DNA from 2 places in the Rhizobium sp. 05L419 genome. Region 2 is predicted to be linked to the other one. Evidence: riboswitches for the same ligand, from Rfam matches in the RefSeq annotation. Region 2 holds a riboswitch; the other holds the start of a gene.
The links. A riboswitch is a leader RNA that binds a small molecule or an ion and turns the genes downstream of it on or off. The one in region 2 is predicted to bind thiamine pyrophosphate.
Positions count from the first base shown of each region.

Region 1: linked by a shared signal. The riboswitch ahead of thiM (hydroxyethylthiazole kinase) and the one ahead of thiB (thiamine ABC transporter substrate binding subunit) in region 2 are both predicted to bind thiamine pyrophosphate.

Region 1 is NZ_JBFTOF010000016.1:60,268-69,639, forward strand. It holds gene AC1DMK_RS19645 (carbohydrate ABC transporter permease) at 1-11, shown strand, start outside; gene AC1DMK_RS19650 (carbohydrate ABC transporter permease) at 4-852, shown strand; gene AC1DMK_RS19655 (3-oxoacyl-ACP reductase) at 870-1,634, opposite strand; gene thiD (bifunctional hydroxymethylpyrimidine kinase/phosphomethylpyrimidine kinase) at 1,631-2,452, opposite strand; gene thiE (thiamine phosphate synthase) at 2,449-3,084, opposite strand; gene thiM (hydroxyethylthiazole kinase) at 3,081-3,884, opposite strand; TPP riboswitch at 3,933-4,029, opposite strand; gene AC1DMK_RS19675 (MFS transporter) at 4,174-5,574, opposite strand; gene AC1DMK_RS19680 (LysR family transcriptional regulator) at 5,693-6,652, shown strand; gene AC1DMK_RS19685 (Lrp/AsnC ligand binding domain-containing protein) at 6,676-7,146, opposite strand; gene putA (trifunctional transcriptional regulator/proline dehydrogenase/L-glutamate gamma-semialdehyde dehydrogenase) at 7,265-9,372, shown strand, end outside.
Region 2 is NZ_JBFTOF010000004.1:74,435-83,806, reverse strand. It holds gene AC1DMK_RS06445 (M48 family metalloprotease) at 1-41, opposite strand, end outside; gene AC1DMK_RS06440 (thiamine ABC transporter ATP-binding protein) at 293-1,000, opposite strand; gene thiP (thiamine/thiamine pyrophosphate ABC transporter permease ThiP) at 993-2,627, opposite strand; gene thiB (thiamine ABC transporter substrate binding subunit) at 2,627-3,643, opposite strand; TPP riboswitch at 3,698-3,814, opposite strand; gene AC1DMK_RS06425 (MDR family MFS transporter) at 3,875-5,410, opposite strand; gene AC1DMK_RS06420 (MarR family winged helix-turn-helix transcriptional regulator) at 5,532-6,062, shown strand; gene AC1DMK_RS06415 (thiamine diphosphokinase) at 6,111-6,761, shown strand; gene AC1DMK_RS06410 (ABC-F family ATP-binding cassette domain-containing protein) at 6,765-8,588, shown strand; gene AC1DMK_RS06405 (DUF5666 domain-containing protein) at 8,737-9,360, shown strand; gene AC1DMK_RS06400 (ABC transporter ATP-binding protein/permease) at 9,365-9,372, opposite strand, start outside.

The sequences.
Region 1 (9,372 bases), on a different contig from region 2:
GCCATGACTGATGTGGTTTCACCCGACCGGCTGACCGTCGGCACGAAAATCTATCTCTACGCGTCGCTGACGATCATTGCCGCAATCGTCCTGATCCCGCTGTTGACGACAGCCTTGGGCGGTTTCAAGGAACTCGGTGATCTGCGCACCAACCCCTTCGGCCTGCCGGTCGAGTGGCGTTTCGAGAACTACACCGACATCCTGTTCGGCGATCGTTACTGGCGACAGATGACGAATTCGCTGATCATCGCCGTGCTCACGGTCTTCCTGACCGTGTCGGTCTCGGCGATGGCGGCGTTTACCTTCGCCCACGTCAAATTCTTCGGCTCGGGCTTCCTGCTCAACTATTTCCTCATCGGCCTGATGTTTCCCGCGGCCACTGCAATTCTGCCGCTGTTCATCCGCATCCGCGATCTCGGACTGCTCAATTCCTACTGGGGCGTGGTGCTGCCGCAGGTGGCTTTCGGCCTTGGCATGAGCATCCTGCTGTTCAGGAATTATTTTCGCAACCTCCCGGAAGAATTGTTCCAGGCGGCCATTGTCGACGGCTGCGGCTACATGCGCTTCTTCTGGCATATCTCGCTGCCGCTCTCGCGTCCGATCATTGCCACCGTCAGCATCATCTCGTTCGTGGGCAGCTGGAACAGCTACATCCTGCCGCTGATCATGCTGAACTCGGAGGCGATGTATCCGTGGCCGCTCGGTATCATGGTCTACCGCGGCGAATTCGGCACCGCCTGGCAGCTGGTGCTCGCCTTCATCACTCTCACCATTCTTCCAACGATCATCGTGTTCTTCCTGGCCCAGAAGCACATCATCGCCGGCTTGACCGCAGGTGCGGTCAAGTCCTGATCGATGCCGGGCTGAGCCTAGCCGAAGACGAGACCGCCGTCGACAATGAGGTTCTGGCCGGTGACCGCACGTGCCCACGGGCTTGCGAAAAAGAGAACCGCATCTGCCGCTTCCTCCGGTGTCGTCACCCGACGAAGCGGCGTGCTTGCCGCGATCAGATCGAACACCGCTTCTGGGGTGGCGCTGCTGGCCTGCGTGGTGCGCAGCAGACCACCGGAAACCATGTTCACGGTAATGCCCAGAGGGCCGAGTTCGGCCGCTGCCGTGCGGGTCAGCGACAGAAGCGCACCCTTGGCGGCCGTATAGTCGTGGTACGGCACGACGGGATTTTGAAACAGATTGGTGCCGATCGTCACGATCCGTCCGAAACCGCCCGAAGCCATGCCCGGACGGGCTGCCTGGATCAGGTTCAGCGCACCTTTGACCGCGGTGTCGAGCTGCGAGGTCATTTCCGCCCATGTCAGCTGATCAAGCCTTGGACGGGCATCGCCGTTGAAGCTGAAATCGGCAAGCGCGTTGTGAACGATGGTCGTCGGCGCACCGAAGGTCTCCGTTACCTCCGCGACCATGTTCCTGGCGGCCTGCCCGTCGCGGACATCCGCCATGAACGCTCTGGTGCGGTCGCCGAGGTTGGCCGCGAGTGCCTCGGCCTCCTTGCTGCTCGCTCGATAGTTGATTGCGACCATTGCCCCTTCGCGGGCAAATGCGGTGGCGATCGCTGCTCCGAGGCCGCGGGCGGCGCCGGTGACGATGACCGTCTGCTGGCTGATCGTCTGTGTCATGGCACGTATCCTTCCTTCGTCTGCCAAAGCTCGTGGAAGTGCTGGACGGGGCCATGGCCGGAACCGACGTCGAGCGTATGGGCGTGTGCGACGGCACCGGCGAGATAGGATTTCGCCTCCGTCACGGCTTGAAACAACGTTGCTCCTCGCGCCAGTTCGGCAGCCAGCGCGCTCGACAGAGTGCAGCCCGTTCCATGTGTGTTCGCGGTCGCGATCCGGACAGCCTCAAACCAGCTCACCCCACCGGATGTTGCGAGCACATCGGGGCTCTCAACGCCGTCGAGGTGGCCGCCCTTGACAAGAACCGCCGCCGGACCAAGCGCGCGCAGCCGCTGCGCCTGATCCGCCATCTCCTCGCGGCTTTCGGCAGCGTTCCCGTGAAGAAGTGCGGCCGCTTCCGGCAGGTTCGGCGTCAAAAGCGTTGCCATTGGCAAAAGTCGGAGTGTCAGGACCTCGACGGCTGTGGGATCCAGAAGATTGGCGCCACCCTTGGCGACCATGACAGGATCGAGCACGATCGGAATGCCGCCGTGCGGCTGGAGCGCGTCGGCCACTGCATCGGCGATCTCGGCATTGGCAATCATGCCGATCTTGACGGCGTCGACACGCACATCGGCAAAGACTGCTCTGATCTGATCGGCCACGAAGGTGGCGGGCACAAGATGAACGCCGCAAACACCCTGGGTGTTCTGCGCCGTCAGCGCCGTCAGCACTGCCATGCCATAGACGCCCCGGGCGGCGAAAGTCTTGAGGTCGGCCTGGATGCCGGCACCGCCGGATGGGTCCGACCCTGCGATGGAGAGAACGTTGCGGATCATCTTGCTTCCTTTCTGATGGCGTCGATCAAGCCGCGGGCTGCAGCTTCCGGATCGGGGGTGCCGCAGATCGCGGAGACGACAGCCAGCCCGTCGGCTCCGGCTGCGAAGACGTTCCGAACATGTGCGGCCTTGAGACCGCCGATGGCAACGGCCGGCACGGGGCAGACCTCGACAAGGCGCGCCAGACCGGCAAAGCCGATCGGTTGCTTGTGATCGGGTTTGGTCGGCGTCTGGAAGACCGGCCCGACACCGGCGTAGTTGACGAGCTCCGAATCGACTGAAGCCGCCAGTGCCTGCGTCTCGACGGAGAGGCCGAGGATCATCTCGGGACCGATGCGTTGGCGTGCCGCGTATGCGTCCATGTCGTCCTGGCCGATGTGGAGCCCGTCGGCACCAATGGCGATTGCCGCTTCCACGTCATCGTTGATGACGACGAGCGCACCAGTGCCCGCAAGTACCGCCTTCAGAGCCAGGCCCGTCTCTATCATCCGCGCCGTGTCTGCATGCTTGTCGCGCAGTTGTACGACGGTCGCTCCGCCAGCAACGGCCGCGCGGGCGGTCTCGACCATGCCGCGGTATGCGCACAGATCAGGGTCGAGGACGAGATAGAGCGAGAGATCGAGTTGCGTCATGCCATGCGGATCCTTGCGTGGCGATCCAGAAAAGCACCGTCGACTGCGGCAAGGCTATCGAGGAACCGCCACGAAAACGAACCGGGACCCTCCGCCTTTCGAGCCGCTTCTTCGCCGGCAACGGCGAAGGTCGCGAGTGCTGCAACGGTTGCGTCGAAGGGCGCACGCGGAAATGTCGCGGCAAAGGCGCCGACCAGGCAGGTGAGAGAGCATCCGAGCGCCGTTATCTGCGGCATCAGCGGCGAGCCACCCTGGATGCGAACAGCCCTTTCACCATCGGTGACGAAGTCGGTCGCCCCGGTGACGGCAACAACCGTCCCGTAGGTCCTGGCAAGGTGCCGGGCTGAGGTTTCGGCCTGTTCGACGGCATCGCGACTGTCGACGCCGTGGCCACGACTCGCTTTGCCTGACAAGGCGATGATCTCCGAGGCATTTCCGCGGATGATTGTGGGACGCAATTCAAGCAGCCCGCCAACTGCCTCCCGCCGGAAGCCGGTCGCGTAGTGGGCGACCGGATCGAGAACCCAGGGCTTGCCGCCGTCATTCGCCGCTTTTGCAGCCGCGCGCATGCCTTTCATCCACGCCGAGGAAATGGTGCCGATGTTGATCGTCAGAGCTCCAGCAATGCCGGCAAATTCGCCGGCCTCCTCCTCGGCATGCACCATGGCAGGCGAGGCGCCGACCGCCAGCAGCACATTGGCGGCAATGTTCATGGCAACGAAATTGGTGATGCATTGCACGAGCGGCGTCTGCTCGCGCATCGCATTCAGAGCCGCTCCCGGCGAGGTCTGGTCTTGCATTTTGCCCTTTCACGCGGGGGGCAAGGCGCGGGGACGAAACGCAGGATCGCAAAGTCCCGAGCGACTCCCTCCGCCAGCATTATCTGGTTCAGGTTCCAAGGGTACTTCTCAGTCCGCCTTCCGGCGAACGCCCCTGTCTCTCAATGGACCATCTTGTTGCAGAGAACGGGCCGCCTGTCACTTCAAATGTCTGACACAGCCGTCGGATGCCGGCTGTGTCAGCGACGCTATTCGTTTGCTGCGCAAGCCGCCGGAAGGGCGACGTCCTGCAGACATGGCAGCACCGAGGCTATTCGGCTGCCTGGTAGACGTCTGCCCGGCGAGCCGATGTTCTCGGTCCCAAGGCAGCGGCAAGCGTCACCGCGACAGAGAGCGTCGCGACAAAGGAGATGCCAGCAAAGTACGGATCCCAACCGAAGCCCGGTGCGGCTGCGAATACCGCCGATGCCGCCGCGAGCACGATGCCGCCACCGATCTGGAACGAGGCGAACAGCAACCCCGAGGCCAGACCGGATTTGTCCTCCTCGACATCGGACAGCGCTGCCACCTGCACCGAAGGATAGGTCATGGCATAGCCGACGCCGAGCGGAATCTGCGAGAGCGCCACCAGAAGCACCGGATGGATGTGACCGACCGCGGAGATCCAGAGGATATAGCTGGCCGCTTGCAACGCAACGCCCGCTGTCATGAGGCCGGTGGTGCCACGGCTCTGCCCGATTGCGGCAAAGCGCGGCGCCAGGATCATCACGCAGACGCCACCGAAGGCGAAGCAGAAGCCGGTCGCAAACGCCGACCAGCCAAAGACGTTCTGATAATAGAGCGTCGCGATGAACTGGAAGCCGACATAGACCCCCTGAAACAGCGCGGCGACGGCGTTGGCATGGCTGAGTTTGGCTCGACGGAAGATCGCGAGCGGCACCATCGGATCGGCATGGCGCATCTCGACGACCAGGAAGAGGCCGATCAGCACAACGGCGGCCAGCAGCGAGCTCCAAGTCGGCAGCGCATCCCAGCCGGCGGCTGCGGCGTTGGTGATGCCGAACACGAAGAGCAGGAGGCCGGGGGTGATCGTCAGGGCTCCAGCCCAATCGAACGTCGGGCGCGGGCCGGTCCTCGGCTGATCCGCAGGCAGCACGAAGGGGGCGACTGCAAGCGCAATCATGGCCACCGGCGCACCCATCACGAGCGTTGCCCGCCAGCTGACGATGGTCGCCGCGCCGCCCAGGACCATTCCGAGCACAAATCCGGTGGCCCCTGTCGACGCAAACACCCCGAGCGCCTTTGCGCGCGCATTGCCCTCGCCGAATACGGAGAGCAGCAGGGCAAGAGCAGCCGGCGCCGTGAAGGCGGCGGCAATCCCCTTCACCAGGCGCGCGGCAATCAGCGTCGGCCCGCTGTCGACGAAACCGCCGGCAATACTGGCAGCGGCGAAAATGCCGAGAGACCAGAGGAAGGTGCGGCGATGTCCGAAGACATCGGCCACACGGCCCCCAAGCAGCAGGAAGCCCCCGTATCCGAGCACGTAGGCGCTGACTGCCCATTGCAGGGATGTAGCCTTCATGCCGAGTTCCGCCTGGATGGCGGGAAGCGCAACGCCGATGGTCGAGACGTCCATGGCGTCAAGGAAATTGGCAGCGCACAGCAGCAGCAACGCCAGGCCGGCTCCGCCTTTCGGTTTGGAAATAGTCATTGATGATCGTTCCTTTCGTGCTGGCGCCGCGGGAGGATCGGGCGACAGAGGAACGAGAAAATGTACAGCTTCAGAACCTATTGCAAATTGATAGTACCTATGCCAGGTATTACTGGAGATGATGAATGATGCAATCCTCCGCAAGATAGACCTGAACCTGCTGCTGGCATTTTCCGTGCTGATGCAGGAACGGAATGTCAGCCGTGCCGCCGAGCGACTTCTGCTCGGCCAGCCCGGCCTGTCGGCTGCGTTGAAGCGGTTGCGCGAGACGCTCGACGACGAGTTGTTCGTCAGGGTAGGACGAGGGCTGCAGCCAACACCAAGGGCTCTTGCCATCGCACCGGCGATCGAAGACGCATTGTCAGGCATAGAGCGAGCCATTCGGCCGCCGACGGCATTCGACCCCGCAAGCTGGCAGGGCGAATTCCGGATCGGCATGTGCGACAATCTGGAGTCGGCGTTTTTCGGCCCGTTGGTGGCGCGATTGCGCGAACTCTCACCCGGATCCCGGCTGGTCGGTATAGCGTCCGACAAGCGCGACGCTGCGCGCATGCTCGATGAAGGCGCCTACGACTTCAGCGTCTCCGTCCATGACGATCCTGCGTCCTGGCACATCCGTGCGCCGCTCTTCAACCAGTCTTCGATCTGCGTCTTCGACCCTGAGCAGGTGAGGCTGAAGGCTCCTTTGAAGCTCGAGGACTTTGTCAAGACGCCGCATTTGACCGTGTCTTTCGAAGGCAACAGCGCCAACAACCTCGATGTCGCTCTTGGCCGCGTCGGCCTGCGTCGTCAGGTGGTCGCGACGGTACCGCGCTTTTCCGCCCTGCCGACGGCGCTAAGGGCAATGCCTGCAATCGCGACGATTCCGGAGTCGATTGCCCGATGCATGGCGCAACTGCATGGACTTGCGCTCTCGGTGCCGCCGCTGGACCTGCCGGCAGACCCGGTCACCATGCTCTATCGGCGCGTCGACCGCGCCGACGGCCGATCGGTCTGGTTCCGCAGATTGTTTGTCGACGTCGTTGTCGCGGCGCTTGAGGCTTCCGGCTGCACCACAAACGTCTCCAGGGCTGCTTAGTAACCCCGCTCTCTGCGCAGGCCTTAGGCGCCGGCTTCCTTGATTGCTTCCATGGCAACAAATGTCGACGTGTTTGCAACGAAGGGCAGGCTGGAGATCTTTTCGCCGAGAACCTGCCGATAGTTTGCAATGTCCGACGTCCGGATCTTGAGCAGATAATCGAAGGCGCCAGCGATCATGTGGCATTCCTCGACCTCCTGCAGCTTCCTGACTGCGATATTGAATGCGTTCAGGGCATTCTCACGTGTGTCGGAAAGCTTGACCTCGGTGAACGCAACATGGTTCCTGCCTAGCTTGTTGACATCGATGATGGCGCGGAAGCCCAGAATATAGCCATCTTCGATCAATCTCTTGAGCCGCACCTGGCAAGGCGTATTCGACAGTCCGACGCGCTTTGCAAGGTCCGTCACCGACATCCGGCCATCCGCCATCAGCGCTTCGATGATCTTGTGATCGAAAAGGTCGATTTCTCTGCTGTGGCTTGACGTCGTCACAATAATTCCCTTTGAAACGGCAAATTAATGGCGAAATACAGGTTTGTTGGCCATAAATCAAGTGAAATTGACCTCATGAAATCTGCTAGCTTGTCCACCTGTCCCAATAGGAGCTGATATGACGAGCATCAATGGCGCGGTGGCGGCCGAGGTCACCATAGAGAAGGCAGATGGCACTGCAAATCCCTTTGACGGGTTTGCACCGGCCATCCGCCCTCAGAGCGAGCTGAGGCAGGCGATCACTTCGGCCTACCGCACGCCTGAAACTGTGTGCGTTCCCCGCCTCGTCGATGCCGCAGCTCTTCCCGATCAGGTCCGGCAAGCCGCCGCAAAGACCGCCCGCAAGCTGATCGAAGCGCTGCGCGCCAAGCACAAGGGCACCGGCGTCGAGGGACTTGTGCACGAATACTCGCTTTCCAGCCAGGAAGGCGTGGCGCTGATGTGCCTTGCCGAAGCTCTGCTGCGCATTCCCGACGCCGCGACGCGTGATGCCCTGATCCGCGACAAGGTTTCTGAGGGTGACTGGAAGGCTCATCTCGGCGGCGGTCGCTCGCTTTTCGTCAATGCCGCCACATGGGGCCTTGTGGTCACCGGCAAGCTGACATCCACTGTCAACGATCGCAGCCTGTCTGCGGCACTCACGCGCCTGATCGCCCGCTGCGGCGAGCCGGTCATTCGCCGGGGCGTCGACATGGCAATGCGGATGATGGGCGAGCAGTTCGTCACCGGCGAGACCATCGACGAAGCGCTGCAGCGGGCAAAGACGCTCGAACAGCGCGGCTTCCGGTATTCCTACGACATGCTCGGCGAAGCCGCGACGACCGGCGCCGATGCGCAGCGTTACTACAGGGATTACGAGAGCGCGATTCACGCGATCGGCAAGGCCTCCGACCGCCGCGGCATCTATGAGGGTCCGGGCATATCCATCAAGCTCTCGGCCCTGCATCCGCGCTACGCCCGTGCGCAGGGCGCACGCGTGATGGATGAACTGCTGCCGAAGGTGAAGGCACTGGCGCTGATCGCCAAGTCCTACGACATAGGCTTGAACATAGACGCCGAAGAGGCCGACCGGCTGGAACTGTCGCTCGATATCCTGGAGAGCCTGTGCCTGGACCGGGATCTCGCGAACTGGAACGGCATGGGATTTGTGGTGCAGGCTTACGGCAAGCGTTGCCCCTTCGTGCTCGATTTCATCATCGACCTTGCCCGTCGCGCCGGGCGCCGCATCATGGTGCGGCTCGTCAAGGGCGCCTATTGGGATGCGGAGATCAAGCGCGCCCAGGTCGACGGCCTTGACGATTTTCCAGTCTTCACGCGCAAGATTTACACGGACGTTTCCTATATCGCCTGCGCGAAAAAGCTGCTGGCGGCGACAGACGCTGTCTTCCCGCAGTTTGCCACGCACAACGCCCAGACCCTGGCGACGATCTACCAGATGGCAGGGTCCGACTACTATGTCGGCAAATACGAGTTTCAGTGCCTGCACGGCATGGGCGAGCCGCTTTATGACGAGGTCGTCGGACGCCAGAACCTGAACCGTCCCTGCCGCATCTATGCACCTGTCGGCACGCATGAAACGCTGCTCGCCTATCTCGTGCGCCGTCTCCTTGAAAACGGTGCCAACTCGTCTTTCGTCAACAGGATCGCCGACCCCAACGTCTCGATCGAAGAGCTCGTCGCCGACCCGGTCGACATCGTCTCGACGATGGCTGTCGTCGGCCAGAAGCACGACAAGATTGCTCTTCCGACCGACCTCTACGACTTGCGCCGGAATTCAGGCGGCCTTGATCTTTCAGACGAAGCGGTGCTTGCGGGATTGACCCACGCGTTGAAGGCCAGCGCAGCGCAGGCCTGGGAAGCGGTTCCAAGCCAGACGACGTCGCCAGCCGCCAAGCCGCGCGACGTTCTCAACCCCGCCGACAGTCGTGACGTCGTCGGCACCGTACGCGAGACAACGCAGAAGGAGGCGGCAATTGCCGCCGGGGCAGCAAAGAGGATCTCGTCATCCTGGGCTTCGGTATCGCCGGGCGACAGGGCGGTCATGCTCGACCGCGCCGCAGACATCATGCAGGCCCGGATCGAGACGCTGCTCGGGCTGATCATTCGCGAAGCTGGAAAGTCGGTGCAGAACGCCATCGCCGAGGTGCGCGAGGCGATCGACTTCCTGCGCTACTACGCAGAACAGGCTCGCCGGACGCTCGGTCCGTCGCATGCGCCGCTTGGCCC
Region 2 (9,372 bases):
TTCCACGTCGTCATGCTGTCCAGTCTGGCTCTCCAAGTCATCGTGCGTTTCAACCGGCTCGCTGCATTGGCGATCCGATCGTCTTTTTTAGGGTTCAACAGGCGTCCGCCCCCGTTTTTGCAGTGCAAAATACGGGGCGCAAGTCTTTGCTGTAACTGATTTCCGCATCGGTTGCATAGCGAGACTCTGCTTAAATGTGGCACCGTTGTATTTTAGCAAGCGTAACGTGGTTACGGAGTTCCTTGGGTCGACTCAAATTATGGCGAAAGTGCCGTTACTCCGCCTATATTCGTCAACCGCGGAGAAATTGACGCAAACCGGGATGCTCGTCCCCAGCCAGAAACCCTGCAATCGGAGCGCTAACGGCGACCCGGCCGTCCTCGATGAAAACTGCATGGTCGGCAATCCGGCGTACCTCGTCCGGATCATGCGAAACCACGACCACGGTGTTCCCGGTATCGCGATGCATGTCCAGAAGCAACGCCGCCATGTCGTTGCGCAAGCCAGGGTCGAGCGCCGCAAATGGCTCGTCGAGCAGCAACACCGGCCGCCTGCGAACGAGCGCGCGGGCAAAGGCGACGCGCTGGCGCTCTCCGCCGGAAAGTGTCCCCGGCATCCGCTTCTCGAATCCGCCGAGGCCGACTTTTTCCAGTGCCGAAACGATCGACGACCGATCGGCCCGCGAGAGTTTCATGGCCGGATCGACGCCGAGCCCGACATTGGTGAAAACATCGAGATGCGCGAACAGGTTGTTGTCCTGAAAGACGAGCGAAACCGGTCGTCCGGCCGGATGCACGGCGCTGACATCCTGTCCCGCGATCAGGATACGCCCTTGCGTCGGCACGTCGAAGCCAGCCAGCAAATTGAGAAATGTCGACTTTCCGGCTCCCGAAGCACCCGTCACTGCAATGACGGCTGCCGCCGGCAGGTCGCAGTCGAAGAAGAACGCGTGCCCGCCCAACGCTAGGCAAACATCATGCATTTCGATGCCATCAGCCATGTGATGCGGGCTCCTTGCTCGGTTGTCCCATGGTGCCTGCGATCGTCAGAAGGAGGCAGATGACCCCGAGGATAAGCGCCAGTCCGTCCGCATCGTTGGTTCGATAGCTGCCCATGCGACTGTAGACCAGCCAGGGGAGCGTCACGAAACTGTCCGAACCGAACAGTGCGACAGCACCGAGATCGCCCAGCGATAGCGCCGTGGCGAAAGAAACCGCAGTCAGCACCGGCTTGCGCAACACGGGCCAATCGATCAGGCGCAGACGGGCAAGGCCGCAGATGCCAAGGCTGGCGCGCAACCGTTGCGTCCGCCGTTGATGAATGGCGTAGGCCGGTTCGAGCACGCGCATCACAAATGGCAGAGACATCAGCGCATTGATGACGACGACGAGGACCGGCGCATAGGTGCCGGCATCGCCGATGCTCCTCAGGGCCATGAACCAGCCCGTCGCAAGGACAATCGGCGGAACGAGCAACACCAGTGAGGATGCGCTTCCCATCGCTGCGAAGAACGCGCGGGCGCCGCGGCCCCTTTCTCCCTGCAGAAAGACGGTGTGGCGCGCGCGCACCAAGGCGCCCGAAACAGCCAGCGACAGCACGGCAGCAGAAAGCGAAATTGCGGCACTGGTGGCGGTCGCCTGCCAGAAGATCGGCTCTACGATCAGTTTCACGAGATTGGCACGCAGACCTGCGACCACAACGGCCATCAAAGGCAAGCCCAGGAAAAGCACCGTGAGCACCAGCAGACCGCTATCGGCGAGGCGGGCACCGAGCAGCGATCCATCCGGCCGGCGGACGGCTTTGCCTGATGTCAGCCCGTCATCGCCGATAGCGGGCAAAAGAGCGAGCACGCCAAGCACGATGGCGGTGAGTGCGATCTGCAGCAACGACAGCGCGACGGCCCGACCAGGATCGAAGTCGAAACGCAGCGACTGGTAAATCGCGACCTCGATGGTCGTCGCGGCCGGACCGCCGCCAAGTGTCAGCACCAGCGTGAAGCTTGTGGCGCACAGCATGAAGATCAGGCCTGCAACACCTGGAATGATCGAGCCCAGCACGGGCCATTCGATGAAGCGGAAAATGGAGCCACGCCGCATGCCGAGACCGCTCGCCATCAGCCAGTATTCACCCGGTACACGCTCCAGCGCTGCCAGCATCAACCGGCAGGCCAAGGGCAGATTGAAGAAGACATGCGCCAGCACAATGCCGGCAAGGCCGTAAATGCTGATCGGCTCGGCAACGCCGGCGCTCGTCAGCAGCGAATTCAGCATTCCCTGCCTGCCCCATATGCCGATCAGGCCCAATGCGCCGATCAGCACCGGCAGCCCCATCGGCACCGCCATGAGGCGAACAATCCAGATCCGGCCGGGAAAGCGCGGTTGGCGCGCCAGCGCTTGTGCAATCGGAATGGCAAAGATGATCGACAGAACGGTCGATAAAGACGCCTGCAACAAGGTGAAGCGCACGACTGTCAAGATGTAGGGGTCGAGAAGCGCCCCTGAGATCGACACCGCACCGCTCGACACGAGCAGCGCAAACGCCGCCAGGCAGACGAAAAAGACGATACCGGCGAGGCTGATTGCCCCGCCGGTGATCGCGTAACGCTTTTCGGCCGCAGTCAGCAGCATCAATTCATGCTCATGGCAGCCAGCCACTCGTCGATCCAGGCCTTGCGGTTCGCGGCGACCTCGTCGGAGCTCATGAGAAAGGTCTTCGACGGATTGACGAGCTTGCCGAAAGCGTCGGGCAGCGGCTGGGATGTCGCGGAGACCGGCATCATCCAGTTATTGGTCGGTATGGTATCCTGGAAGTCCGGCGTTACCATGAACTTCAGGAAGTCGCGCGCGAGTTCCTTGTCCGCTGCGTTCTTCAGCAGGCCCGCCACTTCGATCTGGACGTAGTGTCCCTCGGAGAAGGCAGCCGCCTGATAGCGATCGGTATTCTCCGCAACCATGTGGTAGGCTGGCGAGGTCGTATAGGAGAGCACCATCGGGGCCTCCCCCTTGGTGAACAGGCCATAGGCTTCCGACCAGCCGGGCGTCACCGTCAGGACCCGTCCCTTGAGCTTTGCCCAGGCGTCCGGAGCTTTGTCGCCGTAGACGGATTTCACCCACAGCAGCAGGCCAAGGCCCGGCGTGGAGGTACGCGGATCTTCGATGACGATCTTTTGCGACGGATCGCCCTCGACCAGATCCTTCATGCTGCGCGGCGGATTCTTGATCGTCTGCGTGTCGTAGATGACGGCAAAATGGCCGTAGTCGTAGGGCACGAACACCTCATCCTTGTAGTCGCCTGGAACCTTCAGGCCATTGGTGTCCACGCCGCTGACGTCGAACAGGCCAGTCGCCTTGGCTTCGGTGATGAGATTGGTGTCGAGGCCAAGCACGACGTCGGCCTTGGTGCCTGCACCCTCGAGCTTGAGGCGGGAAAGCAGGGCCACGCCGTCAGCCACGCTGACGAAATTGACGGTGCAGTTGCAGGTCTTTTCAAACGCTGCTTTCACCTTGGGCCCGGGACCCCACTCCGACGTGAAGCTTTCGTAGGTATAGACGGTCAGAGCCTTGTCGGCGGCCTTGGCCGGCGTCATCGACACGGCGACAGACGCAGCTATCGCGGCAGCGACGAATGATCGGTTCTTGAACATTGTGGGCATGGCACCTCTCCTCTAGGTTTTCTTGAAGGGGAAAAGGGCGGTGCCTGGTGTCACGCGTCTAATCCCTCCGCCGGTGTTAACCGGATCAGGTTCCGCGGGTTAGCTTTTGCAAAGCCTCTCAGCCCCATGTCCGCTGGACACAAGGCACCCCGTTAGAGCGGGGAAAGGTGTATCGTCGCGATCGGCGGATAGCAAGAGGCGGCGGCACCCGCCTCCTTTTGTTTATTCAGCCGCTTCGGTGGACGTTGCAGGTTGCTTGAACTCGCCTGTTCGCGGCAGCTGCACCGGCTTTAGCATCAGAGCCGCCAGAAGGCCGACGAGCGCGATGGCGCAGGAGGTCATGAACAGTGGTGTGAACGCACTGGAATAGGCATCCGCCACGGCCTGCCGTGTCGCATCCGGCAAAGCCGCCATCATTTTCGGCGTCAGCTGCTCGATGTCGGTCACACCGGGAATGGAGAGACCCGTCCTGCCGAGCTGCGAACCAACGATGGCGCCATACATGGAAATCGCAATCGATGCCCCGCCCATGCGCGACAGCGTCACCGATCCGGTCGCTGCGCCGACGTCGCGGGCGGGTGCGCCATTCTGCACGCCGATGATCGGAACCTGCTGCGCCAGGCCGACACCGATGCCGTGAAACGCCATAATGGCCCCGATCAGAAAGACCGGCGTTCCCGCGTGAACCTGAGAAAGCAGCGCAAACGCGGCCGCGCTGCAGGTCAGGCTGGCGATTGCCAAGGGCTTGTATCGTCCGGTGGCCGAGATAATGCGCCCGGCCGACAGCGAACCGCACACGATGCCGCCGGTCAGAAGAACGAAGAGGCCGCCGGCTGCCGATGGCGAAAGGCCGGTCGTCGTCTGCAGGAAAAGCGCGAAATAATTCACCATGCCGATCCCGATCGCGCCGCTCATGATCGACATGGCGAGCAACAGGCCGAACGTGGAGTTGCCAAACAGCGACAGCGGAACGATCGGTTCGGCGGCGCGGCGTTCGACGAGGACCCATGCGATGGCGCAGACGACACCGAAGGCAACGATCACCACGTTTTGCGCGGAGATCAGCGAGCCGAAGAGCTGGCTGCCATCGGCCGCAAGCACAACGCAGGTCGTCGTCAGGGCAAGAAGGAGCGCGCCCGCATAGTCGATCTTCGGACGGCGGTTCGGCTTTCGATAGGGAAGCATGAAGGCAAGGCCTGCCAGCACCACAAAGCCGATCGGTACGTTGACGAGGAAGATCGAGCGCCAGCCGAAAAGGTCGCTCATCGTACCGCCGAGAACCGGCCCGATCGCGCCGGAGGCCATCAACACAAGGCTCGAATAGCTTTGGTAGCGCGCGCGTTCGCGCGGCTCGAAGAGGTCGGCATTGACCGCGAAGATCGACACCATGATGCCGCCGCCGCCAAGCCCTTGCAGGACGCGGGCGGCAATCAGCGTGTTCATGGAGACAGCCAGACCGCAGACCGCAGACCCGACCGTGAAGATCATGATCGCCGCCATCATCACATACTTGCGGCCGAAAAGGTCCCCGAGCTTTCCATAGAGCGGCATCACCGCGCTCACGGCGAGAAGATAGGCCGAGCCGATCCAGCTGAATCGCTCGAGATGACCGAACTCGCCGACGATTGTCGGCAGGGCGGTCGCGACGATCTGGTTGTCAAGCGTTGCCATGAACATGGCGGTCATCAGAAAAAGAAAGAGAACGAGCCGGCGGCGGTGATCCGTCACGAGCGGCGCCGGGGCAGTTTGCATATCCATGGGCTTCATTTCCGATTGGGTCGGCAGGTCGAATTTATGTGCTATTGGCATATAATTGTCAATGTCACATTCATGACATTTGCATGTTCTCATTGTGGCCGCATTCTGCTATGATTTTCCGATGAACGAGACCACGACCAAATCTGCCGATATCGACCCCGCCGGGACAAGCGAAGGCGTCATGTACATCGGCCAAAGCATGACCCGCATGCGGCTGATGACCGGCCGACGGCTGATCGGCCGGCTTGCCATACAGACCATCGCCCCTGGCCTCGAACTTTCGCATCTCGACGTCCTTGATGCGGTTCGCCGGGCCCAGGACAACGGCGAAGTCACAGTCGGCACCATTGCCGAAATGATGCGCATCGATCCATCCCGAGCAAGCCGTGTCGTCTCCGACATGGTCGGCCGCAACGTGCTTCGCCGCAAGGCATCCCAGGCCGATGCCCGCCGGATCGTCGTCGTCATGACGCCACTCGGCCAGAGACTGCTGTCGGAACTGAAGGCACAGAAGCTCAAGATCGTCTGCGAAATCGTCGAGGACTGGCCGAAGGAGGATATCGACACCTTTGCAAGGCTTTTCGACCGGTACATCTCCGGCTTTGAGGCCGTTTTTCAGGCTCGCATGAAGGATGAGGCCGACGAAGCCTGATCTGCGCCCCTTCCCCTTCACCCCCGCTTTGCGCTATGGGCAATGCCCATGAGCCAATCCACCTTCACCATTCTGCTCGGCGGCGAGTTGCAACGGACCGATCGGCTGCGCCAGGCAGTCTCGGGCACACGCTTCATTGCTGCCGATGGAGGCATGCGGCATGCCGCTGCTCTGGGCGTTGTGCCCGAACTCTGGGTCGGCGACTTCGATTCCACCCCTGCAGATCTTGAGAGCGCGTTTGCGCATGTGCAAAAGCAGGCCTACCCGACGGCAAAGGCCTCGACCGATGGTGAGATCGCCGTATCGGAAGCCATCAAACGTGGTGCAGATCGGCTGATCCTTGTCGGCGCGCTGGCAGGCGAACGCTCCGATCATGCGATCCAGCATCTGCTCTATGCGGTCAGCCTCGCCGAACAGGGCCTGGACGTGCTGCTGACGTCGGGCAGTGAAGAGGCCGTGCCGCTTATTGCCGGCACGATCAGCCTCGATCTCCCACCGGGAAGTCTCTTCTCGGTCACAGGCTTCAGCGAGCTGCGTGGGCTGTCCATCGAAAATGCACGCTATCGGCTGGCGGATTTTCATTTGCCGTTCGGTTCCTCGCGCACCATTTCCAATGTCGCGCAAGGCACTGTGCGCTTCTCGCTTCAAAGCGGCCGCGCCATCGTGCTCGCCCGCCCCTACGATCTTTCCGGAGTCTGATTTTTGGCGCCCCCCATTCTTAAACTCGATGATATTTTCCTGAGCTTCGGCGGCGCACCGCTCCTGGCCGGTGCTGCGCTGCAGGTGGAGCCTGGAGACAAGATCTGCCTTGTCGGCCGCAATGGCTCGGGAAAGTCGACGCTTCTCAAGATCGCAGCCGGCATGGTCGAAGCCCAGTCCGGTGAGGTTTTTCGCCATCCCTCCTCAACGGTCCGCTATCTCGAGCAGGCTCCCGACTTCGGAACCCACAAGACAGTGCAAGCCTACGCCGAGGCTGGGCTCGGGCCGGGCGACGATCCCTATCGCGTCACCTATCTGCTCTCGCATCTTGGCCTGACGGGCGAAGAAGATCCGAAAAACCTCTCCGGCGGCGAGGCACGCCGCGCTGCTCTCGCGCGCGTCCTTGCCCCCGAGCCCGATATTCTCCTGCTCGACGAGCCGACCAACCATCTCGACCTGCCGACGATCGAATGGCTGGAAGGCGAACTGCAGAAGACCCGAAGTGCACTCGTTCTGATTTCGCATGACCGTCGCTTCCTCGAAAAGGTCTCGACCGCAACCGTCTGGCTCGATCGCGGCACCTCGCGCCGGCTCGACCGGGGCTTTGCCCACTTCGAAGCCTGGCGCGACCAGGTGCTGGAAGCCGAGGAGCTCGAGCAGCACAAGCTCGGCAAGGCGATCGAACGCGAGGAGCACTGGCTTCGCTACGGCGTCACGGCACGACGCAAGCGCAACATGCGCCGCCTTGGCGAACTGCAGACGATGCGTTCGAACTATCGTGGACACCAGGGTCCGCAGGGCACGGTGCAGGCAACTGTCTCCGATGCGCAGGAATCGGGCAAACTTGTCATCGAAGCCGACAAGATCACCAAGGCATTCGGCGACCGGCCGATCGTCACGCCGTTTTCGATCCGTGTGCATCGCGGCGATTGCATCGGTCTCGTCGGGCCGAATGGCGCGGGAAAGACGACATTGCTGAAGATGCTGACCGGGCAGCTTTCGCCCGATAGCGGCACGGTCAAGCTCGGCACCAACCTGGAAATCGCCACGCTCGATCAGAAGCGCGAGGACCTCAACCCCGACGAGACACTCGCCCACTATCTGACGGACGGCCGCGGCGACAACCTGCTCGTCAATGGCGAGCAGCGCCACGTCACGGGCTACATGAAGGAATTCCTGTTTCAGCCCGAGCAGGCGCGCACGCCGATCAAGAACCTCTCGGGCGGAGAGCGTGCACGCCTCATGCTGGCGCGTATCATGTCGCGCCCGGCAAACCTGTTGATCCTCGACGAGCCGACAAACGATCTCGATATCGAGACCCTGGATCTGCTGCAGGAGATTGTCGCCGGCTTTCCTGGCACCGTCATTCTCGTCAGCCACGACCGCGATTTCCTCGATCGTACGGTGACGTCGACAATCGCACCCGCCGCACCCGATGCGCCGGACGGACGCTGGATCGAATATGCCGGCGGCTATTCCGATATGCTCGTACAGCGCAAGGGTGCTGCCGACGAGCGCAAAAAAGCCGAGAGGGCGGCGAGGTCGAAGACGCCGGGCACAGCAGCCGTCGCCGAGGCACCAAAGGGAAAGGGCAAGCTCTCCTTCAAGCAGAAGTTCGCGCTCGATAACCTGCCCAAGGAGATGGCAAAGGCCGAAGCCGAAATCGCCAGGCGCGAGGAAAAGATGGCCGACCCGGCACTCTTCAGCAAGGATCCCGCCACGTTCAGCCGTCTCGCCGCCGAGATGGAGAAATTCCGCGGCAGCCTGACGAAGATGGAAGAGGAATGGCTGGAACTCGAAATGCTGCGGGAAGAATTGGAGGGCTGAACAAGCCCGCCTTCAGAGCGGGCTCAGCTCCATGCGGCATCGGCCGGGCTCCTCACTTTTCATTGATTCGTCAGCGTTCCAGCGCCGGGACTAAACTGCAACCGCGCGGTCGAAGCACACCGACCAGACGACCGCATGGAGACAGACCATGTCCCGCAATCCTAACATCTCAGTGGCCGCCGCCCTCGCTGCAAGTGTCCTCACGATCGCATCGCAAACCGCATTCGCCGCGGACGCACAGCGCGTGCATGTGCGCGGCGCCATCGAAAGCCTCAACGGCGACACGCTTGTCGTCAAGACCAGGGAGGGCGCCGACCAGACAGTGTCGCTGAAGCCTGACTGGAAAGTAGGGGGCATCAAGAAGGCGTCGGTTGAAGATATCAAGCCGGGAGATTTCGTCGGCGTTGCGTCGCTGCCGAAGGCTGACGGCGGCGACGGAGCCCTGGAGGTTCTGATCTTTCCCGCGGCGATGAAAGGCACCGGCGAAGGCAGCCGCCCCTGGGATTTGAAGCCGAACAGCACTATGACCAATGCAACCGTTGCCAAGGCGGTCAAGGCGGTCGATGGCCACACCATTACGCTGACTTACCAAGGCAAGGAAAAGACCATATCAATCGCTGACGATACGCCGATCGTCACCTTCACGCCCGCCGGCAAGGCGGATCTGACGCCGGGTGCCCGGGTGATCGTGATGGGCGAAAAAACGGCCGACGGCACGATCTCTGCATCCCAGGTGACCGTCGGCACGAACGGTGTTGTCCCGCCGATGTGAGCGGTCAGAGCG